3 regions of the Butyricicoccus pullicaecorum genome follow, and region 1 is predicted to be linked to each of the others. Evidence: predicted binding sites of a transcription regulator. Region 1 holds the regulator's gene; each other region holds the start of a gene.
What was found. Region 1 encodes HrcA, which represses chaperone genes, less so after heat shock. Its sites were predicted from a motif close to TGTTAGCACTCNNNNNNNNNGAGTGCTAACA; they were not measured.
Positions count from the first base shown of each region.

Region 2: a site for HrcA is predicted at 1,729-1,759, ahead of B5F17_RS04500 (co-chaperone GroES). Genes of this name have one in related genera too.
Region 3: a site for HrcA is predicted at 8,756-8,786, ahead of htpG (molecular chaperone HtpG). Genes of this name have one in related genera too.

Region 1 is NZ_NFKK01000002.1:73,234-83,959, reverse strand. Features, by position in the region: gene hemW (radical SAM family heme chaperone HemW) at 1-765, opposite strand, end outside; gene lepA (translation elongation factor 4) at 755-2,563, opposite strand; gene B5F17_RS02085 (hypothetical protein) at 2,881-3,285, shown strand; gene B5F17_RS02080 (BlaI/MecI/CopY family transcriptional regulator) at 3,522-3,884, shown strand; gene B5F17_RS02075 (M56 family metallopeptidase) at 3,896-5,062, shown strand; gene hrcA (heat-inducible transcriptional repressor HrcA) at 5,452-6,489, shown strand; gene grpE (nucleotide exchange factor GrpE) at 6,503-7,045, shown strand; gene dnaK (molecular chaperone DnaK) at 7,094-8,932, shown strand; gene dnaJ (molecular chaperone DnaJ) at 9,017-10,174, shown strand; gene B5F17_RS02050 (citrate/2-methylcitrate synthase) at 10,229-10,726, opposite strand, start outside.
Region 2 is NZ_NFKK01000003.1:266,122-276,847, reverse strand. Features, by position in the region: gene B5F17_RS04510 (MATE family efflux transporter) at 1-343, shown strand, start outside; gene B5F17_RS04505 (THUMP domain-containing class I SAM-dependent RNA methyltransferase) at 457-1,641, shown strand; gene B5F17_RS04500 (co-chaperone GroES) at 1,795-2,079, shown strand; gene groL (chaperonin GroEL) at 2,129-3,754, shown strand; gene B5F17_RS04490 (NfeD family protein) at 3,946-4,401, shown strand; gene B5F17_RS04485 (SPFH domain-containing protein) at 4,421-5,353, shown strand; gene B5F17_RS04480 (ArsR/SmtB family transcription factor) at 5,605-5,982, shown strand; gene B5F17_RS04475 (TIGR03960 family B12-binding radical SAM protein) at 6,162-8,000, shown strand; gene B5F17_RS04470 (TIGR03936 family radical SAM-associated protein) at 7,993-8,661, shown strand; gene miaB (tRNA (N6-isopentenyl adenosine(37)-C2)-methylthiotransferase MiaB) at 8,691-10,118, shown strand; gene mutS (DNA mismatch repair protein MutS) at 10,142-10,726, shown strand, end outside.
Region 3 is NZ_NFKK01000003.1:100,440-111,165, forward strand. Features, by position in the region: gene cobS (adenosylcobinamide-GDP ribazoletransferase) at 1-387, shown strand, start outside; gene B5F17_RS03650 (bifunctional adenosylcobinamide kinase/adenosylcobinamide-phosphate guanylyltransferase) at 384-767, shown strand; gene cbiB (adenosylcobinamide-phosphate synthase CbiB) at 764-1,729, shown strand; gene cobD (threonine-phosphate decarboxylase CobD) at 1,742-2,809, shown strand; gene B5F17_RS03665 (cobyric acid synthase) at 2,799-4,310, shown strand; gene B5F17_RS03670 (cob(I)yrinic acid a,c-diamide adenosyltransferase) at 4,303-4,833, shown strand; gene B5F17_RS03675 (precorrin-8X methylmutase) at 4,830-5,465, shown strand; gene B5F17_RS03680 (sirohydrochlorin cobaltochelatase) at 5,472-6,251, shown strand; gene B5F17_RS03685 (alcohol dehydrogenase) at 6,296-7,333, opposite strand; gene B5F17_RS03690 (AI-2E family transporter) at 7,549-8,685, shown strand; gene htpG (molecular chaperone HtpG) at 8,825-10,705, shown strand.

The DNA.
Region 1 (10,726 bases):
GGACAACGTCCAATAGCGGCTGTTGTGCCGAGACGCACGACCGGGCTGTGCCCAGTTGGAAATCTCGTAGTGCTCAAATCCGGCTTGCCGCAGGCGGTCACACAGGGCGAGATACAGATCTGCCTGTGCGTCTCCATCAGGTAAAACCGGATTTTCCCGTCCCATCGGTGTCCCCGGTTCCAGCTTCAGGCTGTAACAGGACAGATGCGCCGGAGACAGCGCGAGCAGCGCCTCGACCGACTGCATAAAATATGCCTGCGTCTGTCCGGGCAGACCATACATCAGGTCTAAGCTGATGTTGTCAAATCCTGCGTCCTGTGCGCGGCGAATAGCGCTCTGTGCCTCGGCAAAGGTATGCCGTCTGCCCAGCATGCGCAGTTCGTCATCGTGTGTCGACTGCACGCCGACCGACAGGCGGTTCACACCCGCGTTTTTGAGCATGCTCAGCAGATCGTCGGTCATCGAGTCCGGGTTGCACTCGACCGTGATCTCAGCATCGGGCAGGATGGCAAATCGCTCACGCAGGCCGTTCAGCATGCGCGTCAGGCGCTCTCCGCCCAAAAGCGAGGGCGTACCGCCGCCAAAATAGACGGTATCGGCCTGCCGTCCGGCAAACTGCGGTGCAAACTTGTCCGCGTGCCAGAACAATGCCTCGATATAGTCATCCATCTGGCTTTGCTTTCCTGCGAAGGAATAAAAATCGCAGTAACGGCACTTGGACGCGCAGAACGGGACGTGGATATAAAGTCCGAAATTATTCTTCATCCAGCTTGAGCACGGCCATAAACGCCTCGCTCGGTACCTGAACGGTACCCAGCGTGCGCATACGCTTCTTGCCTTCCTTCTGCTTTTCGAGCAGCTTCTTCTTTCGGGTGATATCGCCGCCGTAGCACTTGGCAAGCACGTCCTTACGCACAGCCTTGACGGTCTCGCGGGCGATGACCTTGCCGCCAATGGCTGCCTGAATCGGAATCTCGAACAGCTGACGCGGGATATTCTCCTTGAGCTTTTCGCAGATACGGCGTGCTCTGCCGTATGCCTTCTCGCGATGCGCGATGAAGGACAGGGCATCGACCTGATCGCCGTTGAGCAGCATATCGACCTTGACCAGATCGCTCTTGCGGTAGTCGCTCAGCTCATAGTCCAGCGAAGCGTAACCCTTGGTACGCGCCTTGAGGGCGTCGAAGAAATCATAGATGATCTCGTTGATGGGCATTTCGTAGTGCAGCTCGACCAGATTGGTGTCCAGATACTGCATATCCTTAAATACGCTGCGGCGCTCCTGACACATGGGCATGATATTGCCGACGAACTCCTGCGGGGTGATGATGGAAGCCTTGACGAAGGGCTCACGTGCCTCGTCGATGACTGCCGGGTCGGGATATTCATGCGGGTTGTCAATCATAACGGTCGTGCCGTCGGTCTTGACGATCTCGTAGACAACCGAAGGCAGCGTGGTGACCAGATCGAGGTCAAACTCGCGTTCCAGACGTTCCTGAATGATCTCCATGTGCAGCATACCCAGGAAGCCGCAGCGGAAACCAAATCCCAGTGCAACCGAGGACTCGGGCTCAAAGGACAGCGCTGCGTCGTTGAGCTGGAGCTTTTCCAGCGCGTCGCGCAGGTCGGGGTACTTGGAACCGTCCTCGGTGTAGATACCACAGTAGACCATGGGCTGTGCCTTGCGATAGCCGGGCAGGGCCTCGGGGGTCGGATTTTCTACGCCGGTGACCGTATCACCAACACGGGTATCTGCTACATTCTTAATGGATGCCGTGAAATAGCCAACCTCGCCGGCCGACAGCCCCTGTGTCGGGGACAGACCCAGCGGGTGCATATAGCCGCACTCAATGACCTGGAACTCAGCACCAGTCGCCATCATGCGCACCTTCATGCCCGGTTCCATGTGACCGTCCATCAAGCGCATATAAACGATAACGCCCTTGTACGGGTCGTACTGGCTGTCAAAGACCAGCGCACGCAGCGGTGCGTCCGGGTCGCCGGTCGGTGCCGGGATGTCGGATACGATGCGCTCGAGCACCTCGTGGATATTCAGTCCAACCTTTGCCGAAATCTCAGGTGCATCCTCGGCCGGAATGCCGATGATGTCCTCGATCTCCTGCTTGACGCGCTTGGGATCGGCTGCGGGCAGGTCGATCTTGTTGATGACCGGCACGATCTCCAGATTATCCTCAAGGGCAAGGTAGGTATTGCCCAGCGTCTGCGCCTCGATGCCCTGTGCGGCATCTACGACCAGCAGTGCGCCCTCGCACGCAGCGAGCGAACGCGAAACCTCATAGTTAAAGTCGACGTGACCCGGGGTGTCGATGAGGTTCATGTGATAGATCTCGCCGTCGTCCGCCTGGTAATCCATGCGCACCGCGCGTGCCTTAATCGTAATGCCGCGCTCTCGCTCGAGATCCATATTATCGAGCAGCTGCTCCTCCATCTCACGCTGGGTGACAGCCTTGCATTGTTCGAGCAGGCGGTCGGCCAGGGTGGATTTACCGTGGTCGATGTGCGCGATAATGGAAAAATTGCGGATATTTTCTTGTTTCTTCACACAAATACTCCTTCATGTAAAGTGATCGGGCGCAAAGATACGCGCCCTGATGTTCTTCTTTATTAGATAGGATACATTATATCAGAAAAAAACGCCTCTCACAAGAATTTCTCACCTTTACCCGCTGCCCGGAATGCCGAATTTGCGGCTTTTCGCGCCGGTTTTTTTGGTATTTTCCGCAGGAAAATGGTATTACCTTTGTGCAGGGCATACAAGTTTCCCGTCCGGGTTTGTCTGAAATCCCGATGGTTTAGCGCGGTGAAATATGCTATGATAGGTGTCGTAAATCGTCGATTTCAGTGAGGTGATCTGTACAAATGATTGCATATTTGATTCTAACCATCGTATATTTCCTCTGGACACGCGCACTGCTTCCCCGTTTGCCCGCCGATCTTGCCGGGTTGGCTGCGGTCGGTGTATTCAAATGGGTTCTGCTGTTCTTCATCGGTCTGACCTTTGCCCGTGCATTCTGCCGTTACTACCGTCTGCGCCGTCTGCCTGCGCTCATGCTGGTTGTGCTGGCATTGCTGTTCATCGTGTGCACGGCGTTCACTGCCGCACAGATCTTGCAGCCCTTCCTGTCCACCCTGCCCGCATGGCTCGTCCATCAGCCCGCGGCGCTCACCATCCCCATTGCCCTGTGCGCCGGTGCGAGCGTGAGCATGCTCTGGTGTGGTGCGACCTCGCCCAAGTACGTGTCCAAGCACGGCAGAGGCCATTAAAGCGCGTTGTCCACGAATTGTATCAGACCCATACCGCCGTCCGGTTCCCCGGACGGCATTTTTTATGATTGTGACCATTTGGTGTCGTTTATGTGAACTTTGCCGAAAGGCCTTGACCGGGTCAGACTATCGTGATAGTCTATATCTATACTATTGCAATAGTCCGTCGCAATCCGCATCCGTCCTGACGTCGGACGATGCGGCTCTTGCGCAAAACTCCAAGGAGGCCCCATCTTATGAAAGTGAAACTATTTGATTCCGAACGCAAGGTCATGGAGGTGCTCTGGCAGGGCGGTGAGCTGCCGGCCAAGGACATCGCCCGCGCACTGGCCGACTCGGTGGGCTGGAACAAAAACACCACCTATACCGTACTCAAAAAGTGCATCGAAAAGGGTGCTGCTGTGCGCGAAGATCCCGGTTTTCGCTGTCGTGCATGCATCACACGCGAGGAAGTCCAGCGACAGGAGGCGCACGAACTGGTCGACAAGCTGTTCGACGGCTCTCCGTCCTCTCTGGTTGCCTCTCTGCTGGGTGACAGCCAGAAGCTTCCCGATGAGGAAATCGAACGCCTGCGCGGTCTGATCGATGCGCTCAAATAAAGGATGTGCCTATGCTGATACAGTTTGTACAAAATAGCGGCGTTGCTGCCGGTCTGATTGCAGTCATCCTATTGCTGCGCCGTGTCCGCCGACTGCCTTCCGGCTGTCTGGACGCACTCTGGATTGCCGCCCTTGTACGTCTCTTCATCCCCTTTAATCTCCCCTCGCCTTTCAGCATCTATCGCCTGCTGGCGCATACACCACAGCCCGACACCCTGTCCACGTCTCTGACACAATCTACTGTCTTTGCTGTCAATCCCTTGTCTCCTATGTCTATTTTCGGAGTTGTATGGGCAATTGGTACCGCGTTTGCTCTGACACATCTGGCGCTGTCCTACCTTCGTCTGCTGCATATCTGCCGCAATGCACAGCCAGTTTGTGATCCATCGATCTTACAAGCTGTGCAGAACGCCGGTCTGCGTCGTCCGGTCTCGGTGCGTACCCATCCCTCAATTACCGTACCCTGTACGTTTGGGATTATACGGCCGGTCATCTTGCTGCCGGTCGATCTGGAGGCCCAAGAAGATGCGTCTATGCCCTACCTGCTGGCGCATGAACTGGCACACATCCGCCGTCTGGACTGCCTGCGCAAGCTCTTGTTTCAGGTTGTCCGCTGTGTGCATTGGTTCAACCCGCTCGTATGGCTGATGTGCCGTGCCGCTGGCCGCGATCTGGAGCGCGCCTGCGACACCACCGTTTTGGACACCCTTTCCGGCGATCAGCGCGCTGCCTATGCCGGTGCTCTGCTCAACCTCGCCCGTACCCCGCGCACCGCGCCCCTGTACAACACGTTCGGAACCAGCGACCTAGAAGAAAGGATTTATTCTATTATGACATTCAAAAAACGTTCTATGATCAGCGTCCTGATGACCGCTGCCGTTGTAATGACCACCACCTCGGCTTTCGCCACCAATGTTCCCGAGCAGAATCAAGCTGCCGTTTGCCAAACGGCAACCGTTGTGGCAAACAGCGAGATTTCTAAAAGCGCTGATGATGACAGAATCACAGTGACCATCACTTCCATTGACGCTTCCACCGACCCGATCGATGTGGAAAACTCTCTGGATGTCGTATCACGCGAGACTCTGCCCGACGGTTCGATTCGTCTGACCCTCAAAGACGGCAGTGAAGTCATCGCAATCAAGGCAGTACCTTCGACCGAAGCGACTGCAAAATAAATCGGGTTTGCTCGGCAGTACCACTGCCTTGAAAAACCGTCCCTGTATCTTTCCTGCCGCCGTTCGGTTCCCCGGACGGCGGTTTTTATCACAATTCAAGGGCCGACTCTGCCAGTATGCCGTCGTAATTTCTCTGCGCTGATTGGCAATAACATGCGTCGTCCGCTAATTTTTCTCGCTGTCGTCCGGTTCTGCCGAACGGCGGTCTTTTTTGACCTTTTCCTTATTATTTACATGCTTCGTGCGATCATTTACGATTTGTCCATATAGATTCACAAATAATTCACATAATACCCTTGACAGGAAGGGGCGGCAGTGGTAAATTAAGTTTAGCACTCAGAGATACCGAGTGCTAACAAGAACATCAGACATAAAGGAGCATTGGCAAAGTGGAGCTTTCCGAACGCAAACAGCAAATTCTCAAAGCGATCATTGCCGAATATATCCGCACGGCCGAGCCGGTCGGCTCCAAGGCGCTTGCCGCCCTTCCCGAGCTGTCCTTCTCCTCCGCCACCATCCGCAACGAGATGAGTGAGCTCGAGGAAATGGGCTACCTCGAAAAGCCGCACACCTCCGCCGGACGCGTCCCTTCCCACAAGGGCTACCGCTTCTACGTCGATCATCTGATGCGCCGCCCTGAGGTCTTCCCCGCCGGTCTGAGCGATCAAACCGCGCTGATGACCCTCAAAGAAAAGGAACTCGACCGCCTGATTCAGGAGGCCGGACGGCTCATCTCCTCGCTGACCGATTACGCCGCCGTCGCGGTCACCCCGCACCTATCGCGTGTGACCATTCGGCAGTTTGAGCTCATCCCGGTCAACGACACCACCTACGTCATCGTCATCCTCACTGACGCCAACGTGGTCAAGAACAAACTCGTTCACACCGCCGCGCCGGTCACCAAGGAACAGGCTGAGCTTTTAACCTACGTGCTCAACCAGACGCTGACCGCCATCCCCATGGCGCAGATCACCGCCGAGCGCTTCGACGTCGTCCGCCGCGCCGCAGGGCTGACCGCTCTGCTTGCACCGGTCGCCGAGTTCATTTCCGAACTGATCGAAGACTTGGGCAGTCAGAAGGTATTCCTCGAGGGCGCAAACAAGCTGCTGCGCTTCCCCGAATACCATGACACCAGCAAGGCGCAGACACTGCTCGCCTACATGAGCGATGACAAAAAGCACCTCATTCCCTTACAGAAAGAGATCGACGGCGTTCAGATCTTCATCGGTTCGGAAAACGGCGAAAACCCGCTGTCCGACACCAGCATGATCTACGCCAAGTATGGAATCGGCGACATTGGTCAGGGCATCATCGGCATCGTCGGCCCCACCCGTATGGATTACGCATCGCTGTCCGCACGGCTGTCCGGCTTCGCCAAGGGCTTAAACCGGCTGATCGCTGAAACATTCTACGACGAAAATAAATAACCGAGGTATTGCAATGGCAAACGAAAAGGAAAATCTCCAGACCGAAGAGGAAGTGGAGACCGTTCAGACCGAAGCGGCAGACGAAACCGCTGAGACTCAGGCAGGAACGGAAGAGAGCGCACTGAGCGCACTGCAGACGCAGTACGACGAGCTGAATGATCGCTACCTTCGCATGGCTGCCGAGTATGACAACTTCCGCAAGCGCAGCCGCGCCGAGCGCGACAGCGTACATGCAGAGGCCGTCGCTTACGCCGTCAAGGCGCTGCTGGCAACCGTCGATAACCTGTCCCGCGCACTGGCACAGCCCACCGAGGACGCTGCCTACAAGCAGGGCATCGAGATGACCTACAATCAGATGATGGAGAGCTTCCAGTCTCTGGGCGTCACCGAGATCGTCTCCGAGCCGGGCACGGTTTTCGATCCCAACCTGCACAATGCAGTCATGCACATCGATGACGACTCGTTCGGTGAGAACGTCATCGCGGAAGTCTTCCAGAAGGGCTTCCAGCTCGGCGACAAGGTCATCCGTCACGCGATGGTCAAGGTTGCAAACTAAAATTTGTTAAAAAAACATCTGTTTTTATTAGATAAGGAGTCTTGAATTATGGGCAAGATTATTGGTATTGACTTAGGTACCACCAACAGCTGCGTCGCCGTTATGGAAGGCGGCGAGCCGACTGTTATCGCAAACGCTGAAGGCGCTCGTACCACCCCGTCGGTTGTCGCTTTCTCCAAGACCGGCGAGCGCATGGTTGGCCAGGTTGCAAAGCGCCAGGCTGTTACCAACGCTGACCGCACCATCAGCTCGATCAAGCGTCACATGGGCTCGGATTACCGTGTTTCCATCGACGACAAGCAGTATTCTCCCCAGGAGATCTCGGCAATGGTTCTGCAGAAGCTGAAGGCTGACGCAGAGGCTTACATCGGTTCTCCGGTTACTCAGGCTGTCATCACCGTTCCGGCATACTTCACCGACTCGCAGCGTCAGGCAACCAAGGACGCTGGTAAGATCGCAGGTCTGGAAGTTCTGCGTATCATCAACGAGCCGACCGCTGCTGCACTGGCTTACGGCGTTGATAAGGAAACCGAGCAGAAGATCATGGTTTACGACCTCGGCGGCGGTACCTTCGATGTATCCATCCTGGATATCGGCGACGGCGTTCTGGAAGTTCTGGCAACCGCTGGTAACAACCACCTGGGCGGCGACGACTTCGACCAGCGCATCATGAACTGGATGGTTCAGGAGTTTAAGAACAAGGAAGGCATCGACCTGTCGGCTGACAAGATGGCTATGCAGCGCCTGAAGGAAGCTGCTGAGAAGGCAAAGATCGAGTTGTCCGGCATGACCTCCACCTCGATCAACCAGCCGTACATCACGGCTGATGCAACTGGTCCGAAGCACCTCGAGCTGACCCTGACCCGTGCAAAGTTCAACGAGCTGACCGCAGACCTCGTTGAGGCAACCATGGGTCCGGTTCGTCAGGCAATGAGCGACGCTGGCCTCCAGTCCGGCGATCTGGCAAAGGTTCTGCTGGTTGGCGGTTCCTCCCGTATCCCGGCTGTTCAGGAAGCTGTTAAGAACATCACCGGCAAGGAAGGCTTCAAGGGCATCAACCCCGACGAGTGCGTTGCAATCGGCGCAGCAATCCAGGGCGGCGTCCTGGGCGGCGAAGTCAAGGACGTTCTGCTGCTCGACGTTACCCCGCTGTCTCTGGGCATTGAGACCCTGGGCGGCGTATGCACCCGTCTGATCGAGCGCAACACCACCATCCCGACCAAGAAGAGCCAGGTATTCTCCACCGCAGCTGACAACCAGCCCTCTGTTGAGATTCACGTCCTGCAGGGCGAGCGTGAGATGGCTGCCGGCAACAAGACCCTTGGCCGCTTTACCCTCGACGGCATCGCTCCGGCTCCCCGTGGCGTTCCGCAGATCGAGGTTACCTTCGACATCGACGCAAACGGCATCGTAAACGTCTCCGCGAAGGATCTGGGCACCGGCAAGGAGCAGAAGATCACTATTACCGCTTCTTCCAACCTGTCCCAGGAAGAGATCGACAAGGCAATGCGCGAGGCTGAGCAGTTCGCTGCTGAGGACAAGAAGCGCAAGGAAGAAGTCGATGCACGCAACAGCGCAGAGCAGCTGGTATTCCAGTCTGAGAAGGCAATGAACGAGCTTGGCGACAAGATCAGCGCAGACGAGAAGAGCGCTGTACAGGCTGAGATCGATAAGGTGAAGGAAGCTCTCAAGGGCACCGACACCGAGATGATCAAGATGGCATCCGACTCCCTGTCCAAGAAGTTCGGCGAGATCGCGCAGAAGATCTACGCACAGCAGGCTCCGCAGGGTGACCCGAACATGGGCGGCCAGCAGGCCGGCGGTGCACAGGGTGCACAGGGCGACTTTGTGGACGCTGACTTCACCGAAGTGAAGGACGAGAAGTAAGACACACGGAACATAAGGCGGAAAGGATGTCCTGACATCCTTTCCGTTTTCCGCTGTCTATCCCACTGTGCGAGGTAAATCTACATGGCTGATAAAAGAGACTATTATGAAGTGCTTGGCGTGGCAAAGGGTGCGTCCGATGACGAGATCAAGAAGGCACACCGCAAACTCGCCAAGAAATACCACCCCGACTTAAACCGCGACAATCCGGAAGCGGCTGAAAAGTTCAAGGAACTCAACGAGGCTTACGAGGTTCTGTCCGATAAGGACAAGCGCGCAAAGTACGACCAGTTCGGCTTCGCCGGTGTTGACCCCAACTACGGCGCAGGCCAAGGCGGCTTTGGCGGCGGCTTCGGCGGCTTTGACATGGGCGATCTGGGCGACATCTTCGGCTCGTTCTTTGGCGGCGGCTTCGGCGGCAGCTCGTCCCGTTCGCGCCGCAATGCGCCCCAGCGCGGCGAGACCCTCCAGCAGCGCATCATGCTCTCCTTTGAGGAAGCTGCGTTCGGCTGTGAGAAGGAAATCACCATCAACCGCACCGAGTCCTGTGACGAGTGCGGCGGCACGGGTGCGGAAAAGGGTACTTCGGTCGAGACCTGCTCGAACTGTCACGGTTCTGGCGTCGTGATGCAGACCCAGCGCACCCCGCTCGGTATGTTCCAGACCCAGGGCGCTTGTCCGAACTGCCGCGGTACCGGTAAGATCATCCGCAAGCCCTGTAAGAAGTGCGGCGGCACCGGCAAGATGCGCAAGAGCCGCACGCTCAAGGTCAAAATCCCGGCTGGTATCGATGACGGTCAGTCCATCCAGCTGCGCGGTCAGGGCAACGCCGGCGTAAACGGCGGCCCGAGCGGCGATGTCATCGTCACCATCTCCATCCGTCCCCATCCGCTCTTCACCCGCGATGGCAACAACGTCATCTGCGAGATCCCGATCTCCTTCCCGCAGGCAGCACTCGGCGATACCCTGCAGGTGCCGACCATCGACGGTAAGGTCGAATACACCATCCCCGAAGGCACCCAGACCGGCACGGTCTTCCGCCTGCGCGGCAAGGGTATTCAGAACGTCAACGGACGCGGCCGCGGCGATCAGTATGTGCGTGTCAACATCGAAGTTCCCACCCATCTGACCGACCATCAGAAGCATCTGCTGCGCGACTTTGAAGCTTCCACCACCGATGAAAACCAGACCCAGCGCAAGGGTTTCTGGGATAAGGTCAAGGACGCATTCAAGGGCGAATAAGATAAATCCATACAAAAAGCAATCCCCCGATCGACGTTAGATCGGGGGATTTTTTTATCGCTCGCTGAGCGGAATATAGTCGTGTTCTTCGGCAACCGTCCGATAGGCCGGGCGGATGATCTTATCGACGTTGATAAGCTCTTCCAGGCGGTGTGCGCTCCAGCCGACGATACGTGCGATGGCGAACATCGGGGTATAGAGTTCATACGGCAGGTCGAGCATGGAATAGACGAAACCGGAATAGAAGTCCACGTTTGCGCTTACGCCCTTGTAAATGCGTCTTTCCTCGGCAATGACCTCGGGTGCGAGGTTTTCCACCATGGTATAGAGCGCGAAATCGCTGTCTCTTCCCTTCTCATGTGCGAGTTTTTCGACGAAGGACTTGAAAATCTGCGCACGCGGGTCGGAAATCGAATAGACCGCATGACCCATACCATAGATCAGACCCTTCTGGTCGAAGGCCTGACGATTCAAGATCTTGCGCAGGTATTCCTTGACCGCCTCCTGATCGGTGGGGTCGGATACATGCTGTTTAATATCGTCAAACATCTG
Region 2 (10,726 bases), on a different contig from region 1:
GCCGCATTTGCGTGTGTATGGCTATCTGATTGCCCAGTGCATCGCGCCGATCTATGTGGTTTTGTGCAACCTGATTCGATTGGTTTCTTGCGGCGCTCTGGTCATCCGCCTCCAGCGCTTTTTGGGTGCACCGCTGCTATGTGGGTTTGCGGTATGGCTGTGGACGCGGATTTTCTATTCGTTCTTTGTCGGTTGGCTGGGCGGCCAGTGGATGGGACTGTGCTGTGCGGTGGTATGTTCGATCGCGCTGTATCTGTGCTTTCTGCGGCTGTTTGACATCAAAATCGAAAAATACCTGTCCGTTCGCGGGCGTCCGATGCATGATTTGATGCTGTTCTATTGACTTTTTGGCAGAAACAAGGTATTATGAGGTCAGAAAAAGTGATTGGCTCCTGTCTCAGGACAGGAGCCTTTCTTTTGCAGAATGCTCGCTGTTTTAGATGTTGAGGTGGAAAGATGAAATTAGAGTTTTGTTGTCCGACGCTGTTCGGATTGGAAGGAATCGTTGCCGATGAACTGCGTTTTGGCGGTAAGCTGACCGATGTACGCGCGGAAAACGGCCGCGTCCTGTTTACCGGCGATGAGGATACGCTGATCTGGGCAAATATGAATCTGCGCTGCGCCGAGCGCGTGCTGATTCGTCTGGCAGCTTTCCGGGCGGATACGTTTGACCAGCTGTTTGAAGGCGTCAAGGCAATTCCGTGGGAGGATTTTCTGCCGGTAGATGCGGCATTTCCGGTTAAGGGACATGCACTGGATTCCAAACTGCACAGTGTGCCCGACTGTCAGAAGATCATCAAGAAAGCGATTGTCACCCGACTGGGTGGACATTATGGCGTGAGCTGGTTTGAGGAAAAGGGTGTCCGCTGTCAGGTGCAGTTTTCGATCATGCACGATATGGCAGAAATCTATCTGGATACCTCGGGCTCGGGACTGCACAAGCGTGGTTATCGTGCCAATGCCAATGCGGCACCGCTGCGTGAGACGCTGGCAGCAGCGATGGTCAAGCTGGCGCGTTGGCGCGGCCGCGATGCGCTGATCGACCCGTTCTGTGGTTCGGGCACGATTGCCATTGAGGCAGCCATGATTGCGCTCAATCGTGCACCCGGACTCATGCGCACTTACGATGCGGAGAAGTGGTCCTGGGTTGGAGATGCACGCTGGAAGGCAGCGCGTGAACAGGCGATTGCAGCGGTGCGTACCGATCTGACGCTGGACATGTGCGGCAGTGATATTGACCCGGCGTGCGTGGTGCTGGCACAGGAAAATGCCAAGAAGGCAGGCGTCGGACATTTTATCCGCTTTGAGCAGGCAGACGCAGCCAAGCGAGTGTATCCGCAGTCCGGTGTCCTGTTTGCCAATCCGCCGTATGGCGAGCGCCTGATGGACCGCGAGAGTGCGCAGGCGATTTACCATGCAGTTGGCCGTGCGGTCGGAAAGAGTGAACTGCGCCAGTATTACCTGACATCCGACCCGGAATTCGAGCGTTTTTATGGATACCAGGCGGACAAGCGCCGCAAGCTGTATAACGGCATGATTAAATGTGATCTGTATATGTATTTCCGTCCACAGGAGGCGCGCCGACCGTTTGGCAGGAGAGACAGCAAAGTGCCAAACTCCGGAAAGCGGGAACGTCGATAAGCATTCATAAATTTTTCACAAATTTTTTGTTAGATTCTTCAAAAAACCACTTGCGTTTCCAGTATACTTGATGTATCATAATAACCGGATTAGCACTCTGACGTTTTGAGTGCTAAGTGATTTTGTATTCTAATCTTTTAGGAGGAATAGATTATGACTTTGAAGCCCCTTTCTGACCGCGTTGTCATCAAGATGGTCGAAGCAGAAGAGACCACTGCAAGCGGTATTATCCTGACCGGTTCCGCAAAGGAAAAGCCCCAGGTAGCTGAGGTTCTGGCGGTTGGCCCCGGCGGCATCGTTGACGGCAAGGAAGTTGTCATGCAGGTAAAGGTTGGCGATAAGGTAATCACCAGCAAGTACTCCGGCACCGAAGTCAAGATTGACGGCGAAGACCTGATCGTTGTCCGTCAGGGTGACATTCTGGCTGTTGTTGAGTAAGCGTATTCCATTTGATTATTTGTTTGATATTGTAAGGAGTAATTGAGTTATGGCGAAGCAGATTCAGTTTGGCGAAGAAGCACGCAAGTCTCTGATGAATGGTATCGACCAGCTGGCCGACACCGTTAAGGTTACTATGGGTCCCAAGGGCCGCAATGTTGTTCTGGCAAAGAAGTTCGGCGCTCCGTTGATCACCAATGACGGTGTCACCATTGCAAAGGACATCGAGCTGGACGATCCGTTTGAGAACATGGGTGCACAGCTGGTTAAGGAAGTTGCAACCAAGACCAACGACGTTGCAGGCGACGGTACCACCACCGCTACCATGCTGGCACAGGCATTTGTACACGAGGGCCTGAAGAACCTGGCTGCTGGTGCAAATCCGATGGTCATGCGTAAGGGCATGAACAAGGCTGTTGAGACCGCTGTTAAGGCAATCGCTGAGCAGTCCAAGAAGGTAGACGGCGCAGCTGATATCGCACGTGTTGCAGCTGTTTCTTCTGGCAACGACGAGATCGGCAAGCTGATCTCCGAGGCAATGGAGAAGGTTTCCACCGACGGCGTTATCACCGTTGAGGAGTCCAAGACCGCAGAGACCTACTCTGAGGTTGTTGAGGGTATGCAGTTTGACCGCGGTTACGTTACTCCCTACATGGTAACCGATACCGAGAAGATGGAAGCTGTTCTGGACGACGCACTGGTACTGATCACCGACAAGAAGATTTCGGTTATCGCTGACCTGCTGCCCATCCTGGAGCAGATCGTAAAGATGGGCCGCAAGCTGCTCATCATTGCAGAGGACATCGAGGGCGAGGCTCTGTCCACCCTGATCGTAAACCGTCTGCGCGGCACCTTTACCTGCGTTGCAGTTAAGGCTCCGGGCTTTGGCGATCGCCGCAAGGATATGCTGCAGGATATCGCAATCCTGACTGGCGGTACTGTAATCTCTGAGGACATCGGCATCGAGCTCAAGGACGCGACTCTGGAGATGCTGGGTCAGGCTCGTCAGGTTAAGGTCAACAAGGAGACCACTACCATCGTTGACGGCGCTGGCGATTCTGAGGCGATCAAGGCTCGCGTTACAACCATCCGCAATGCAATCGAGAAGACCACCTCTGACTTCGACCGTGAGAAGCTGCAGGAGCGTCTGGCTAAGCTGGCAGGCGGCGTAGCAGTCATCAAGGTTGGCGCTGCAACCGAGGTTGAGATGAAGGAAATGAAGCTGCGCATTGAGGACGCACTGAATGCAACCCGTGCAGCAGTTGAGGAAGGCATCGTTGCAGGCGGCGGTACCGCATACGTCAACGCAATCCCGGCAGTTGAGAAGCTGCTGAGCGAGGTTGAGGGCGACGAGAAGACCGGCGTACAGATCATCATGCGTGGTCTGGAAGCACCGGTTAAGCAGATCGCTGCAAACGCTGGTGTAGACGGTGCAGTTGTACTCGATCGCATCAAGAATTCTGGTAAGGTTGGCTTCGGCTTTGACGCTTACAAGGAAGAGTTCTGCGACATGATCCCGTCCGGCATCGTAGACCCGACCAAGGTAAACCGTTCGGCTCTGCAGAACGCAGCATCCATCGCTTCGATGGTTCTGACCACCGAGAGCATCGTTGCAGACAAGAAGGAGCCTGTTGCTCCGACTGCTCCGGCTCCGGACATGGGCGGCATGTACTAATTCCCAGATAATTTGGTACAAAAGAATACTTTCAGGCGGCTGTTCGTATGGACAGCCGCCTTTTTTGGTGACAATCTGGTATCAATATCAGAAAGCATAGACATTTTAACACCGGTGCAGTATAATAGCGATAAACAGCCGGGTAAGATACTTGTGAAAGGATCGACCCAGTTCAAAGGAGGGATACTCGAATGTTTTGGCTGTCAGACAACGTGTGCTGGATTCTTGTCATCGTCGCGGCGTTGATTGTGGAAGCGATTACACTCAGTCTCAATGCAGTCTGGTTTGCATTGGGCGGAGTCGGAAGCCTGATCGCAGCTTCATTAGGCGCTTCTGTGCCAGTGCAGTGGGTGGTATTTATCATCGTGTCTGCAATTTTTATGCTTTTGATTCGTCCGTTTGCGCGGCGTGTGCTCAAACCGAAGGGAGCAGCCACCAATGCCGATCGTATTCTGGGCGAACAGGCAATTGTGACACAGGCGATTGACAACACACAAGCACAGGGTGAAATCAAGATTATGGGACAGTATTGGACGGCACGCTCGGCGGACGGCGCACCGATCGCGCAGGGGAGTGTTGTACGCGTGCGAGAGATTGTCGGCGTGAAAGCAATTGTCGAGTCTGTCCCGGCGACCGATAAGGTATGAAGAAGTAAGGAGGTCAAGTATGGCTACTATCGCGACTATCGCTGGTTGGATTATTCTGGCACTGATCATTCTGATCATCATTGCAAAGAACATTGTCATCGTGCCGCAGGCACATGCGTATATTATTGAACGTCTGGGCACCTATCAGGGCACCTGGAACACCGGTTTGCATGTAAAAATTCCGCTGTTTGAGCGCATTGTCCGCAAGGTAACGCTGAAGGAGCAGGTTGTTGACTTTGAGCCGCAGCCGGTTATCACCAAGGATAATGTTACCATGCAGATTGATACCGTTGTATATTTTCAGATTACCGATCCGAAGCTCTATACTTACGGCATTGAAAATCCCATGGCAGCGATTGAGAACTTGACCGCAACGACGCTGCGTAACATCATCGGTGATCTGGAACTTGACCAGACGCTGACCAGCCGTGATATCATCAACACCAAGATGCGTGCGATTCTGGACGAAGCGACCGATCCCTGGGGCATCAAGGTGGGACGTGTCGAGCTGAAGAACATCATTCCGCCGACTGCGATTCGTGAGTCGATGGAAAAGCAGATGAAGGCAGAGCGTGATCGTCGAGAGGCAATCCTGACCGCAGAAGGTGAGAAGCAGTCCAAGATTCTGGTTGCAGAAGGCGAGAAGGAGTCCATGGTTCTGCGCGCAGAAGCAACGCGACTGGCAAAGATCAAGGAAGCGGAAGGCGAGGCAGAAGCACTGCTGACCGTACAGAAGGCGCTGGCAGATTCCATCCAGATGCTGAATGATGCCGCACCGACCGATCCGATCATTCGTCTGAAAGCACTTGAGGCATTTTCCAAGGCGGCAGACGGCAAGGCAACTAAGATCATCATTCCGTCTGAGATTCAGGGTCTTGCAGGACTGGCAGCTGGACTTAAGGAAGTCATTACGAGCGACCAGATTCAGGAAGATAAGAAAATCAACCGATAAACATAAAAGTGCAGCTGATTTCAGCTGCACTTTTTATATTCCAGCAGTTTTCTTTCTTTATATGAATGATACAAAACGTGAGATATCTAAAATACAAATTCTCTAAAAATGTCATTAAAAGGATGAAAACTGTCAAAATGCGCGGAATAGGGGACAAAATAGAAAATATGTTTGAAAAACAGGGCGGGAATCGTGTATAATAGATATACCGGCTCGGAGAGAGACCGGGTAGAACGGTATGAGGTGAAACTATGGTGAACGAACCTCTGATGTGCTGCGAAGAAAACTGCGTACACTGCGAAGCGGTCAAGCAGGTTGGATGCCGGATGCCGGACGAGCAGACTGCACGATTGACTTCGGATTTTTTCAAGGCATTTGCGGATAAAACACGAGTGCGGATTCTGTCCGCGCTGGCGATTCACGAACTGTGTGTATGTGACATTGCCGATCTTCTGGGTATGACCCAGTCGGCCATTTCACATCAGCTCAGCTTTCTCAAACAGGCGCGTCTGGTTGTCGGACGCAAAGAGGGAAAGACGGTGTATTATACCCTGTGCGATGGTCATATTCGCACCATTTTGCGGCAGGGCATCGAACATGTACAGGAAGAAACGACGGGAGACGTGTAAAGCGTCTCCCTTTGTCATGTAGATGGTCTGCGATTCGTTGAAAAAAGAAATTTCGATACGCACGAAATTTAGCTTAAAAGCACAATCTTTTCCGCGGAAAAAGCATTTTCGAGATTTTGAATTGCGCTTTTTCGGGATTCGTAATATAATAAACTCTGTATATGAAATGGAGGATTGTCATGCTGCATACTGCTCTGGAACAGATTTTGCCCCGTGTACAAAAGCCTGCCCGTTATGTCGGCGGTGAATGGGGATCTGTGACCAAAGATAAAAACAATGTTGATTTACGCTTTGCGTTCTGTTTCCCCGACGTTTATGAAGTCGGTATGTCCCATCTGGGTTCGCGCATTTTGTACGGACTGCTCAACGATCAGAAGAACATCTGGTGTGAGCGCGTCTTTGCGCCCTGGATTGACATGGAAGACGAGATGCGCCGCGCAGGAATTCCGCTGTATGGTCTGGAGAGCGGCGATCCGCTGTCTGATTTTGATATCATCGGCTTTACGCTGCAATACGAGCTGTCGTTTACCAATATTCTGAACATGCTGGATTTGGGCGGCGTGCCGATTTTGGCTAAGGATCGTCCGGGCCTTAAAAATCTGGTTGTCGCCGGCGGCCCGTGTGCTTACAACCCGGAACCGCTCTGCGATTTCATCGATCTGTTTATGATCGGTGATGGCGAGGAGATCATGCTCGATCTGACCAATCTGTATCAGAGTGCGGTACAGCGTGGTCTGTCCAAGCACGAATTCCTGGTCGAAGCGGCCAAGATTCGCGGTATGTACGTTCCGGCGCTCTATGAGGTCGGCTATAAGGAAGACGGTACGATCAAGGCAATTACACCTAAGGACGGTGCACCGGCATTCGTACAGAAGCGCATTGTACGCGATCTGGATACCATGTACTATCCGGATTATTTTGTCGTTCCCTCGACCGATATCGTATTTGACCGTGCGATGATCGAGCTGTTCCGCGGTTGTCCGCGTGGCTGCCGTTTCTGTCAGGCAGGTCATACCTATCGCCCGCTGCGCCGCAAGTCTAAGGAAACCCTGATGAAGCAGGCCGAGGCTATCCTGAAAAATTCGGGTTACGAGGAGATTTCGCTGTCCTCACTGTCCACGAGTGATTACGGTGAACTGAGTGAGCTGACTGAGTGCATGCTCGACTACTGTGAGCCGCGTCATATCAGCCTGTCGCTGCCGTCGCTGCGCGCGGACAGCTTCAGCTCGGAGCTCATGCAGCGCGTCCAGAAGGTGCGCAAGAGCGGTCTGACTTTTGCGTGTGAGGCAGGTACCCAGCGCCTGCGTGATGTCATCAACAAGAATATCACCGAAGACGATGTCCTGCACGCTTGTGAGATCGCATTCAAGGGCGGCTGGAATAATGTCAAGCTGTACTTTATGATTGGCCTGCCGACCGAGACTTCGGAAGACCTCGACGGTATCTCTGAGATTTGCAAGAAGGTCGCTTACTGCTGGCGCATGAACACCGACAACCGTCAGCGCGGCGTTAAAATCACGGCCTCGGCTTCGTGCTTCGTGCCCAAGCCGCAGACCCCGTTCCAGTGGGATGCACAGAACTCGCTCGAGGAGTTCCGCGGCAAGCAGGATTATATGAAGAAGATCATGCGCACCAAGAACGTGACTTATAACTGGCATGATGCTGAGACTTCGGTCATGGAGGGCGTCATTGCACGCGGTGACCGCCGTCAGGGTGCTGCCATCTATACCGCATGGAAGAATGGCTGTAAGTTTGACGGCTGGGATCAGTGCTTCTCGTATGAAAAGTGGATGGATGCATTTGCGTCCTGCGGACTGGACCCCAAGTTCTACGCATACCGTCAGCGCCCGCTCGACGAGCTGTTCCCGTGGGATCATATCGGCTGCGGTACGCTCAAGGATCACTTGAAGCGTGAATGGGAGCGTTCGCGTCAGGCGATTGTCACCCCGGACTGCATGCAGCAGTGTGCTGCCTGCGGCTCCAATCGACTGCTCGAGGGAGGTAAGTGCTGTGTTTAAGGCTAGAATGCGATTTGCCAAGGAAGGCCGTGCGAAATATATTTCTCACCTCGATCTGATGCATACCATGCAGCGTGCAATGGCACGCTGCCAGATGCCGCTCTGGTTTACCGAGGGTTTTAACCAGCACGCTTACGTGTCGGTTGCCCTTCCGCTCTCGACCGGTTACTCGGGCGAGTATGAGTTTTTGGACTTTAACCTGTTGTCCGAGAATGTACCGATCAATGCCGTGGAAGCACTCAATGCCGTGTTCCCGGAAGGCCTGCGTGCCATTGAGATTTATCCGCTCGCAGACGGCGGTATGCCGCTGCGCGATATCGCATGGTCGAAGTATCGAATCACTTGGTCGTTTGCCGACGGCGTGCCCGCAGATTTTGCAGAGAATGTCAATAAGCTGTTTGCACAGCCGACGGTGGAGATCGTCAAGCGCTCCAAGCGCGGCGAAAAGACCGTCAACATGCGCGAGCTGATGAACGGTTTTGCACTTACCGAGCAGGACGGTCAGGTGGTCGCCGAGGTCGTGACCGCTGCGGGCAATAATAATATGAGCCCGGAGTATCTGACGCGTGCGATTGCGCAGTATTTGCCGCAGTATGAAATTTCGAGTGCGGCATATCACCGCCTGTGCGTCTATAACGATAAGATGCAGGCATTCCGATAATTGAATTCGTTCGGCAGAAAGGAAATTACATGCCAAATAACAAGACAGTTGTCTCGCAAGAACAGATTGCACATCAGTATGAATATATGCAGTTCATCGCCCGTATGAACGAGGACAAGGCACAGGTGCGTGGACAGCGCCCGAAAGCCTTCACCCAGACTTTTGGCTGCCAGCAGAACGAGGCAGATACCCAGCGGATCGCCGGCATGCTGGACGAAATGGGCTATGAAAAGACCGACCGTACCGAAGATGCCGATGTCATTGTCATCAACACCTGTGCGGTGCGTGAGCATGCAGAGAGCCGTGCGCTGGGCAATGTCGGCGCACTGTCTCATCTGAAGAAGGCACGTCCTGAGGTTACCATCTGCCTGTGCGGCTGTATGGTCCAGCAGGAGCACATGCCGGACAAAATCAAGAAGAGTTATCCGCAGGTCGATCTGGTGTTCGGTACCCATGCGCTCTGGCGTTTTCCCGAGCTGCTGTATCGCCGCTTGACCGGAGATAAGCGCGTCTTTGATACCAGTGGAGACGCGGCAGGCTATATCGCCGAGGGCTTGCCGGTACTGCGTGACGGCGGTACCAAGGCATGGCTGTCCATCATGTACGGCTGCAACAATTTCTGTACCTATTGCATCGTACCCTATGTTCGCGGCCGCGAGCGCAGCCGTGCACCGGAGGAGATCGTACACGAGTTAGAGCAGCTGGTCGCAGACGGCTATAAAGATATCACGCTGCTTGGTCAGAATGTAAACTCCTACGGTAAGGACTTGGACGAGCAGATCGATTTTTCTGACTTGCTCATGCGCCTGAACGAAGTACCCGGAGATTTCCTGCTGCGCTTTATGACCAGCCATCCCAAGGACGCTTCGCATAAGCTGTTTGATACCATGGCTGCCTGTGATAAGGTGGCAAAGCAGCTGCATCTGCCGTTCCAGTCGGGCAGCGATACCGTGCTCAAGCGCATGAATCGCGGCTATACTGCCGAGCACTATCGTGAGCTGATCGCATATGCACGCAGCAAGATGCCGGATATCACCCTGTCGAGTGATATCATCGTTGGATTCCCGGGAGAAACCGAGGAAGACTTTGAAAAGACGCGCACGCTGGTTGCAGAAGTTGGTTTTGACATGCTGTACACCTTCCTGTACTCCAAGCGCAGCGGTACACCTGCGGCAGAAATGCCCGATGACACCACGCACGCAGTTAAGCAGGCACGCTTTGAGCGTCTGCTCAAGACACAGGACGAGACGGTGCAGGCAAGACAGGACGCCTATCAGGGCAAGCGCCTGCGCGTTCTGGTAGATGGTACGAGCAAGGGGACCGAGTATCCGCTGACCGCACGCACCGAGGGTGGTCTGCTGGTCTGCTGTGCGGGTGATGACTTGAAGATCGGTGAGTTTGCCGATGTTGTGATTGAAAAAACTTCCCTGCGCTGCCTGTTTGGCCGAAGCGTATGAGACCGAGAAAAGAAGGAAAAAACATGGCAGAGCTAACCCCAATGATGAAGCAGTACTTCGAGATCAAGGAGAAGTGCCGCGATTATATTTTGTTTTATCGTCTGGGCGACTTTTATGAGATGTTCTTTGACGATGCCATTTTGGTCTCGCGTGAACTGGAACTGACGCTGACCGGCCGTGACTGCGGACAGGAAGAGCGTGCGCCCATGTGCGGCGTACCCTATCACGCCAGCGAAAGCTATATTGGTCGTCTGGTGCGCAAGGGTTATAAGGTGGCGATTTGCGAGCAGGTAGAAGACCCCAAGACCACCAAGGGACTGGTCAAGCGCGATATTGTGCGCATGGTCACGCCGGGTACGGTGATCGAGGCTTCCATGCTGGATGAACGCCGCAATAATTTCCTGTGTTGTCTGTTTACCGAGGGCGCTGCCGGCGGCGTATGCTTTGCCGATATTTCCACGGGTGAAGTATATGCGACCTCGACAACCACCGCAGGCGAACTGCTCAGCGAAGTGGGACGTTTTCTGCCCAGCGAGACCCTGCTCGGCGGTGATGCTGTGACCGATGCCTCGCTGCAAGGCTTTTTGAAAGAGCGTGTAGATTCTATT
Region 3 (10,726 bases), on a different contig from region 1:
GCACAGCTCTACGAGACACCGAACTACTTATTTTTAGCGCTCTGCGGATCTACACTGGCGCGTATCGTCGGTGGCCGTGCGATTGTATCCCTGCCATGTGCAAAGAATACCGGGCTTGCTTATATTTTTGCAGAGAACAGCGAAAAAGAGCGCACCAAGCATGCAATGCTGTTCGAACTTATTGCAGCATTTCTTGCCTTAGCTGTAATTTCTCGCAGTATTTGGGTGGTAATCAGTATTGCAGCGGTCATCCTGTGGTGTATTGGACATGCGCGGCTGTGTCAAAAGCGATTTGGCGGAATTACAGGCGACTTAGCAGGATTCTTGATTTCAACAACCGAGCTGCTCCTGCTGCTCATCGCAGTGATCGGAGGTTTATGTGCATGAACATTTTAATTATAGGCGGCGCCTATCAGGGAAAACGTGCATTTGCTGAGAAAACATTTCATTTAGATCACCATGCGTTTGCCGACGGTGCAGACATGCCGTTGTCTGGCGAAATCTCTGCACCTGCAGTCGATCATCTGCACTTACTGATTAAACGTATGTTAGAGAATAACCAGCCTGTGTCCGGTCTACTGGAACGGCTGGACGGACACATCGTGTTGTGCGATGAACTGGGATGCGGTGTCGTACCTGCTGAAAAATCGGAGAACGATTGGAGAGAAGCAACCGGTCGATTGTGTTGTGATCTGGCCGAGCGCGCTGATGCCGTATATTGGCTGCGTGCAGGGATTGCACAGTGCATTAAGGAGAAAAAAGCATGACCATTGTCTTATCGGTTTTAATCGGTTTTTGTCTGGACTGCCTGTTTGGCGATCCTGCCAATCTCTGGCACCCGATTTGCGCGATTGGCAAGCTGATTTCAAAAACCGAAGCGCTGCTGCGTCGTGTCTTTCCGTCAACACCCAACGCACTCCTTATCGCAGGTGTTTTATTATGGTTCATCGTGTGCGGTCTCAGCTTCCTCATTCCACTCGTCGTGTTATATTTGCTGTCCCGCATTCATCCTGCACTTGCGTTTATTGCAAACACCTTTTTCTGCTATCAGATCTTTGCACGCAAGTGCCTTGCTGATGCCGGCAAGGATGTTTATACCGCTCTTGCACGATCGTTAGACGACGGACGCAAAGCAGTGTCTATGTACGTTGGCCGCGATACGCAGGCATTGGATGAAACTGGCGTTATCAAAGCGACGGTTGAAACCATTGCAGAGAATACGACAGACGGTGTCATTGCTCCGATGATTTTTATGCTGATTGGTGGTGCTCCGCTCGGTTTTCTCTATAAAGCGGTCAACACATTGGACTCTATGGTCGGTTATCACAATGATAAATATGAGTATTTCGGCAGATTTTCTGCAAAAGTAGATGATGTATTCAATTTTATTCCCGCTCGCATATCGGCAATCTGCATGATCGCGGCAGCGGGTATGCTGCATTTCGATAATCGCAATGCACTGCGCATCTTTCGACGAGATCGCAAAAATCATAAGAGCCCCAATTCCGCGCAGACCGAATCTGTATGTGCCGGTGCGCTGCATATCCAGCTTGCCGGGGATGCCGTGTACTTTGGAAAGAAAATGGAAAAGCCGTTCATCGGTGACCCTGACCGACCGATCACACGCAATGATATCGCCTATGCAGAACGACTCATGACCGGTGCGTCGCTCATCATGTTGGTGCTTGGCACGGCGATTCGGATTGCCTGTACGGTGAATTTGTTGTAAAGGAGAATCATCATGCAATATCAGCATGGCGGTGATGTGTATAGTTACAGCGAGCAATTCCCCGGAACGACTCCGCTGGACTTTTCTGCCAATATCAATCCGCGCGGAATTCCCGCTCGTGTACGTGCTGCAATGCACGATGCAATCGATCTTTGCACGCAGTATCCCGATCCGCATTGCAGAGCTTTACGAAAAGCGTTGGGGCAGCGCTGGCAATTAGATCCCAAGTATTTCTTTTGTGCCAACGGTGCAGCAGAGATCTTTTATCGTCTGGCCACCTGTCTCAAGCCCTCGCGTGCACTTCTGACTGCGCCCACCTTCGGCGAGTATGAAATGGCACTGCATCCTACTGGATGTGACATCGACTTTTTCACATTAAGTGCCTCGGAGCAGTTCCGGGTTACCGCACGTATTCTGGATCAAATTACAGATGATTTATCCCTCTTGATTCTCTGTAATCCCAATAACCCAACCGGCTGCACGATTGATCCTCAGCTTTTGGTTCAAATTATTGAACGGTGTCGAGCACATCAGACATGGCTCATTCTGGATGAATGTTTTGGAGATTTTCTGCTGGATGCACACGCACATGAAATGCGCTCCTGGCTAGATCAATATGATCGTCTCATCATCGTTCGTGCATTTACCAAAATGTATGCCGTTCCTGGAGTGCGGTTGGGCTGGTGTATGACAAAAAACGTGGATTTAATCGCTCAGTTATCCACTTCCGGTCAACCTTGGAATGTCTCGGTAATTGCACAAGCATGTGGCGTGGCTGCATTAGAGTGCACCGATTGGGAAGAGCAAACTGCGTCTGAAATCGCCAAATCACGACAAGCTCTATCCTCTGCACTATCCAATTGCGGACTTCAGATATTTCCCGGCGAGGCAAACTATCTGCTTTTTTACTCCGACTGTCACAACTTGCGAGAACGCCTAATGCCGCACGGTGTCTTGATTCGCAGCTGTGCAAATTATCGCGGACTCGGCCAAGGCTATTACCGTGTTGCAGTTAAATCGGATGCAGATAATCAAATTTTAATTCAAACCATTTCGGAGGTGCTGACGCATGGCAGCTAAAACAATCATGATACAGGGAACTGCATCGAATTCCGGAAAAAGTATCCTAACCGCAGCTCTTTGCCGTATCTTCAAACAGGACGGCTATCGCGTTGCTCCATTTAAGTCGCAGAACATGGCACTCAACTCCTATATTACAGCCGACGGTCTAGAAATGGGCCGTGCACAAGTAATGCAGGCAGAGGCCGCTGGAATTGCTCCGGATGTTCGAATGAATCCTATCTTGTTAAAGCCTACCAGCGATGTTGGCTCTCAAGTCATTCTTTGCGGCAAAGCAATCGGAAACCGTACTGCAAAAGAATATTGGAGTGATAAAAAAGCGCTGCGCCCCTTTATTCAGCAGGCCTTCGACAGTCTGGCAAATGACTATGATATTATCGTAATTGAGGGTGCCGGCAGCCCGGTAGAGATCAATCTCAAACAAGATGATCTGGTCAATATGGGAATGGCAAAGATGGCACATGCTCCTGTTTTGCTCGTAGGCGATATCGATCGCGGCGGTGTATTCGCCTCGCTGTATGGTACGGTAAAGCTTCTGGAACCGGACGAGCAAGATCGCATTCAAGGTCTGATTATCAATAAGTTCCGTGGTGATCTGGAAATTCTCCGGCCCGGACTCACTGATCTGGAACGATTAACGGACAAGCCTGTCGTTGGTGTTGTGCCTTACGCACATTTAGACATTGATGATGAGGACAGTTTATCCGAGCGTCTAACTGCAAAGGATTCTTCCAAGGCCGCACTGCAAATCGCAGTCATTCGTCTGCCACATCTGTCGAACTTCACCGACTTCGCATCTCTGGAGCGCATGTCCGCAGTCTCTGTTCGCTATGTTAACACGCCAAAGCAGCTCGATGGTGTTGATTTCATCATCATTCCCGGCACCAAGAGTACGATTGATGATCTGAAATGGCTGCGCACCTCCGGGCTTGAAGCAAAGATTCAGCGTCTGCACCACGAGGGTACACCAGTGCTTGGTATCTGTGGCGGCTATCAGATGATGGGACGTCATCTGCACGACCCCGAAGGCGTAGAGGGCGGCGGCAGTATCGCCGGTTTGGGATTGCTCCCGACGGAAACCATCTTCCGCGCACAGAAAACAACAACGCAGGCAACCGGAAAAATTTTATCTCCCGGTGGTATTTTCCACAATCTTGCTGGTGTACCAACAGTCGGCTATGAAATCCACATGGGTGATACCACGCTGCTTGAAGGTGCCGTACCGTTCCAGCAGCTCATGCGCGGAATCGAGCTTGTCACCGATGGATGCTGTGCAGGGGATGCATACGGTACCTATATGCACGGTGTACTGGATACTCCGGAAGTTCTGGAGCCGCTCATCCGAGCATTGCTCGCCCGAAAGGGAATATCTGCAAGCGATATTACGGTATTTGATCCGGTACAATATAAAGAAGAACAATACGATAAACTCGCAGATATGGTGCGGTCGGCATTAGACATGGAGCGCATCTATCAAATTTTGGAGGCAGATTATGCGTGAAAACGGACTTGTCCACATTTATTGCGGTGACGGCAAGGGAAAAACCACGGCAGCCATGGGTCTCGCGCTGCGCAGCATTGGACATCGTAAGCCGGTCGTCATTGCACAGTTTTTAAAAGATGGCACCTCGGGAGAGTGTCGCTTTCTGGGTGCGCTCGATCAGGTAACCGTTCTGGCCGCAAACCCGGTTGGAAAGTTCTCCTTTGCTATGAATGACACCGAAAAAGAAGTGACCAAGAACGCGATTGTACGCACTTTTGAAGCTGCAACCCAATTTGCAGTCCGTGAACATGCATTCTTACTGATCCTAGATGAAGTCTGTGCTGCGATTACCTGCGGATTCCTGGAAGAAGAACGTGTTCTCTCGTTCTTGCAAAACAAGCCGGACACACTAGAAGTGGTCATGACCGGCCGCGATCCATCCGAGCGCTTACAGGCCGAAGCCGACTATATTTCCGAAATCTGCAAGCGCAAACATCCATTTGACCGCGGTATTGCCGCACGGGAGGGTATTGAACAGTGAATCCTATCATAAAACCTTCGGACATCGAAAAGAAAAGTTTTTCCATCATCACACAAGAATTAGGCGATCGCACCTTTCCTGCCGGTCAGGAAGAAGTCGTAAAGCGCGTCATTCACACCACAGCAGATTTTGACTACGCGGACAATCTTTGTTTCTCTGAGAATGCAATCGGATCGGCAAAAGATGCCCTGTCTCATGGTGCGACTATCATTACCGATACCAACATGGCAATGTCTGGCATCAATAAAACGATTCTGTCCAGTCTTGGCGGACAAGTTTGCTGCTTTATGGCAGACAAACAAGTGGCTGAAGAAGCCAAGTCGCGTGGCGTAACCCGTGCGATTGTCTCCATGGAACATGCTTCCAGACTGGATGGTCCTCTGATTTTTGCAATTGGCAACGCACCGACTGCACTGATTCGCCTGCATGAGCTGATTGAACAGAGTGTATGCCATCCCGCACTGGTTGTTGGCGTTCCGGTTGGATTTGTCAATGTTGTAGAATCCAAAGAACTGTTTATTGGCGGAACTACACCTTATATTATTGCACGCGGCCGCAAGGGCGGAAGCAATGTCGCCGCTGCAATTATCAATGCTTTGCAATATCAACTGGTAAAAAGAGAGGGTTTTTAACCGATTATGACAAAACGAGCACTTGCAATTATCAGCTTTGGTACAAGCTATCCCGATGCCCGCCATGCCATTGAGGTTTTGGAACAGTCTCTGGCCAATTCCATGCCGGGTTACGACTTTTATCGTGCATTTACCTCGGGCATGATTATCCGAAAAATCGAACGGGAAGAGGGCATTCATATTCCCAATCCTGCAGAGCTCATGGAGCAGCTGCAAGAAGCCGGATATGAAGAAGTCATTTGCCAAAGTCTGCACGTCATTCCCGGTCTGGAATATGAAAAAATGTGTGCACAAATCCGGCAGGCCGCAGGACAGATGACCGTCAAGATTGGTCAGCCCATGTTGACTTCACAGGAAGATTACATTACAGTCTGTCAGGCGCTGCTTAGTGAGATGCCCGCACTCGCAGCCGATGAAGCCTATGTCTATATGGGGCACGGAACCGAACATGCCGTCAATGCGGCATACAGCCAGATTGAAAACACATTCCGCTTTTTAGACGCAGAGCGTGTTTATGTTGGTACGGTTGAAGGCTTCCCAGCACTCGACTACGTACAAAAACGCTTACGTGCACACAACATCCGTAAGGTCTGGCTTGCACCTTTTATGATCGTGGCGGGTGACCATGCCCAAAATGATCTGGCCGGAGAAGAAGAGGACAGCTGGAAATCTATTCTGACCGCAAAAGGGTACGAAGTCGAAATCGTTCTGCGCGGACTTGGCACCATTCCCGGCATTGGTGAACTGTTCATTTCTCACTGTCAGGATGCACTGCGCGAAATCTGATAAAAAAATCCTTCCTGCATACACGCAGGAAGGATTTTTTGTTTTCAGGGCTTGAGCGCCACTTTAATGACATGGTCTCGTCTGGATTCAAACAGTTTATACGCTTCTATCGCCTTCGATAGGGGATATACGTGCGTCAAAAGCGGCGTCACATCAATTTCACCGCGTGCAATATGCTCTAAAATAACCGGACAGTCCGAGGCATCTACGCCACCCGTCTTGAAAACCAGATTTTTTCCATACATATCGGGCAGCGGCAGCATCTGAGCTTCATCATACATTGCGACAACACACACTACCGCATTGGGACGTGCTATCTTCCACGCAGTCTGAAACGTATCCTTCGCTCCCGCAACTTCTAAAACAACATCAGCCCCACGTCCATCGGTCAGACTGTGCAGAAGGGAAGTCGGGTCTTCCTTGGTCGGATCAATCACAAAATCCGCTCCCATTTGTTTTGCCAGCTGTAAACGCTCGGTATCAGGATCTATAACAACAATATGTCCCGGGTGATAGAGGCGTACACATTGCAGCGTACACAAGCTGGTCGGGCCTGCGCCCAGAATTGCAACTGTATCACCTGACTGAATTTCACTGATTTTTGCCGCCCAGTAGCCAGTTGCCAGCAAATCTCCTGTAAATAAGACCTGCTCATCGGTCAAGCCATCGGGGATGTGATTTAATCCGTTCTGTGCAAACGGAACACGAACATAGGCCGCCTGTCCGCCGTCAATCCGGCATCCCAGAGCCCAGCCGCCGTGCGGATCGGTGCAATTATTAACCCAACCTCTTTGGCAGAAAAAACACTCTCCACAGAACGTCTCTACATTGACCGTAACACGATCACCAACCGAAAATCCTGTAACGCCCGCACCCAGCTGATCGATGACACCCACGATCTCATGTCCAACAATGGTGCCTGGCACTGCGCGCGGTACACTGCCATGTTTAATGTGCAGATCGCTCGTACAAATTGACGCCAAAGTGACACGTATAATTGCGTCGGTCTCGCTTTGCAGATGAGGAATCGGTCGCTCTTCCAAACCGAATTTTCCCGGTGCCTGAAATACAACAGCCTGCATAGTTTGCTGACTCATATCATAACCCTCCCATCTATATAACTCTATTATCACACACATGACGCCCAAAGGGAAGATTGTTATATTTTATTTACAATTTAGATGTACAATTTTATGGGAGAAATGATACAATAACATATAATGGTTTGCTCCATTCATATAGAAAGGAAATCAGGTGAGCAAAAATGGATTTTAATCGTAAAAACATGCAGCATCTCATGTTTTTGATTGCCTTTGGCATCATTTTATTTTTAGGTCTGCAAAATATCAGCGTATGGACAGGAACTATCAGCACCATATTTCGGTTTTTGATGCCCTTTTTGATTGGGTGTACCATCGCATTTATCATCAATGTACCAATGCGGGCAATCGAACATACGCTATTCACAGATAAAGTCACAAGAAACCATTCTATTCTTCGCAAATTACATCGCCCCATCAGCCTTCTGATCACACTCATGCTGATCGTTGGCATCATTACCCTGATGGTTTTCATTGTGGCACCTCAAATCGCAAACTCGATCGGCACACTCAGCGCCTCTATGCCGGGATTTATTGCCCAGATTACAAAATGGGGAAATGATCTGATCGAACGCTATCCGGCAATCACCGATTATGTAAACAGTTCAATTGATACACTGCGTCAAATCAACTGGACGGAACAGCTGCAAAATCTTCTGGATTTCCTCAAAAACGGTAATCTTTTGGATAATACGTTCTCTGTTGCATCCTCCATTATCGGCGGCATGACAAATGCCGTTATTGGATTGATCTTTGCATTTTATCTGCTGCTGCAAAAAGAAAAGCTTGCTGCACAGTGCAAAAAGATCATGTATGCCTGGTTCCCGGAGCACCCTGTAGATACTGCATTGAATATCCTGCGTCTGACCCAGCGTACATTCTCCAATTTTATTTCTGGTCAATGTTTAGAAGCATGCATTCTGGGTATGCTGTTCTTCGTCTCCATGTCGATCTTCCATTTTCCCTATGCAGCTGTCACTAGCGTTGTCATTGCCTTCACGGCACTCATTCCGATCTTCGGCGCATTCTTTGGCTGCTTTATCGGTGCATTCCTCATTCTGATTGCCAATCCCATGCAGGCTTTGTGGTTTATCATCCTGTTTTTGGTCCTGCAGCAGATTGAAGGCAATCTCATCTATCCGCATGTTGTGGGAAGCTCGGTTGGTCTGCCGTCCATTTGGGTTCTGGTCGCTGTGACCACAGGTGCCAGCACCATGGGTATTCTGGGCATGCTGATCAATATTCCGCTGTTTTCGGTCATCTATGCACTCATTCGCCGCTATACCTACAATCGTTTGGCCAAGCGAAAAGTACCACAGGACAAGCTGCGGTGAGTTCTTGAACTTTCTGTGAAAAGATAATATGGGCTCTTGATTTTTATGTGCATTGGGATTATCATAATATCGTTAGCACTCGAGGTGTCAGAGTGCTAAACCCATTTATTTTATTTACATCACAGAGGTGTTTTTCATTATGGAAAAGAAACAGTTCCAAGCTGAGTCGAAAAGACTGCTCGATTTGATGATCCACTCGATCTATTCTCACAAGGATATTTTCCTGCGCGAGTTGATCTCGAATGCTTCGGACGCGACCGATAAGCTGTATTATCATGCAATGCAGCAGGGACAGACCGGTATCCTGCGCGATAATCTGCCCATTACTATTACCATCGATAAAGATGCCCGCACATTGACCGTATCTGACCACGGCTGCGGCATGTCGGTTGCAGAGATGGAAGAAAATCTGGGTACCATTGCGCATTCTGGTTCCTTGCAGTTTAAGCAGCAGAATGACAAGCAGGACGATATCGATATTATCGGTCAGTTCGGCGTTGGCTTCTATGCTGCATTCATGGTTGCATCCAAGGTTGAAGTTGTCTCCCGTGCACAGGGCGCTGATACTGCAAACCGCTGGGTTTCCGACGGTGCCGATGGATACACCATTGAACCCGCAGAGCGTGCTGAAGTTGGTACCGATATCATTTTGACCCTGATGCCGGACAATGAAGGGGACAAGTACAGTGAGTTCCTCGAGCCTTACCGCATTCAGGAGCTGGTAAAGAAGTATTCTGATTACATTCGTTATCCCATTCAGATGGAAATGCCGCGTTCGCGCCAGAAGGAAGGCTGCGATCCGGAAAAGCCGGAATGGGAAGAATACATGGAACTGACCACGCTCAACTCCATGATTCCGTTGTGGCGCAAGTCCAAGTCCGAACTGAAGGATGAGGACTATAACCAGTTCTACAAGCAGAAGTTCTTTGATTATCAAGACCCGATTCACCATATTCACATGTATACCGAGGGTTCGGTTACCTATCATGCGCTGCTGTATATCCCCAGCCATGCACCTATGAACTATTACACCAAGGACTACGAAAAGGGCTTGGCTCTGTACTCTAACGGTGTGCTGATTATGGACAAGTGTGCCGATCTGCTGCCCGATTACTTCAGCTTCGTTCGCGGTCTGGTCGACTCGGCCGATCTGTCGCTGAACATTTCCCGTGAGCTGCTTCAGCATGACCGTCACCTCAAGCTCATCGCAGGTGCGCTCGAAAAGAAGATCAAGAACGAGCTTGCATCTATGATGAAGAACAAGCGCGAGGACTACGAAAAGTTCTTCCAGGCCTTTGGCTTGCAGCTCAAGTATGGCGCATACATGGATTATGGCATGCACAAGGATTTGCTCCAGGATCTTCTGATGTATCATACTGCGGATTCGGATAAAATGCTGTCTCTGGCAGAGTACACCGAGCAGATGAAGGAAGAGCAGAAGTATATTTATTACGCATGCGGCGAAACCAAGGCAAAGATCGAGCTGCTGCCGCAGATGGAGCGTCTGCGCGACAAGGGATATCAGGTTCTGTGCCTGACCGACAGCATTGATGAGTTCTGCATGAAGATGATGCATGACTATCAGGGCAAGGAATTCAAATCCATTTCTGACGATGATCTGGATCTGGAAACTCAGGACGAGAAGGAAGAGATTGAAACCCTGACCAAGGAGTATCAGTCTGTTCTGGATACGATGAAGCAGGCACTCGGTGAAAAGGTCACTGCCGTTCAGTTCACCAGCCGTCTGAAGAGCCATCCCTGCTGTCTGACCACCAAGGGTATGCTTTCTCTGGAAATGGAAAAGGTGCTCAATCAGCAGCCTGGTCAGGAGAAAATCCATGCAGAACGTGTTCTGGAACTCAATGCAGAGCATCCGATCTTCCAGAAGCTCAAGACCGCTAACCAAGATACGCTGGCAAAATATGCTGCTGTTCTGTATGCACAGGCACAGCTGATTGAAGGTCTGCCGCTGGAAGACCCGGTTGCTTACGCAAATACCGTCTGCGAACTGTTGGTATAATCACAATTCACGAGAGGTTAG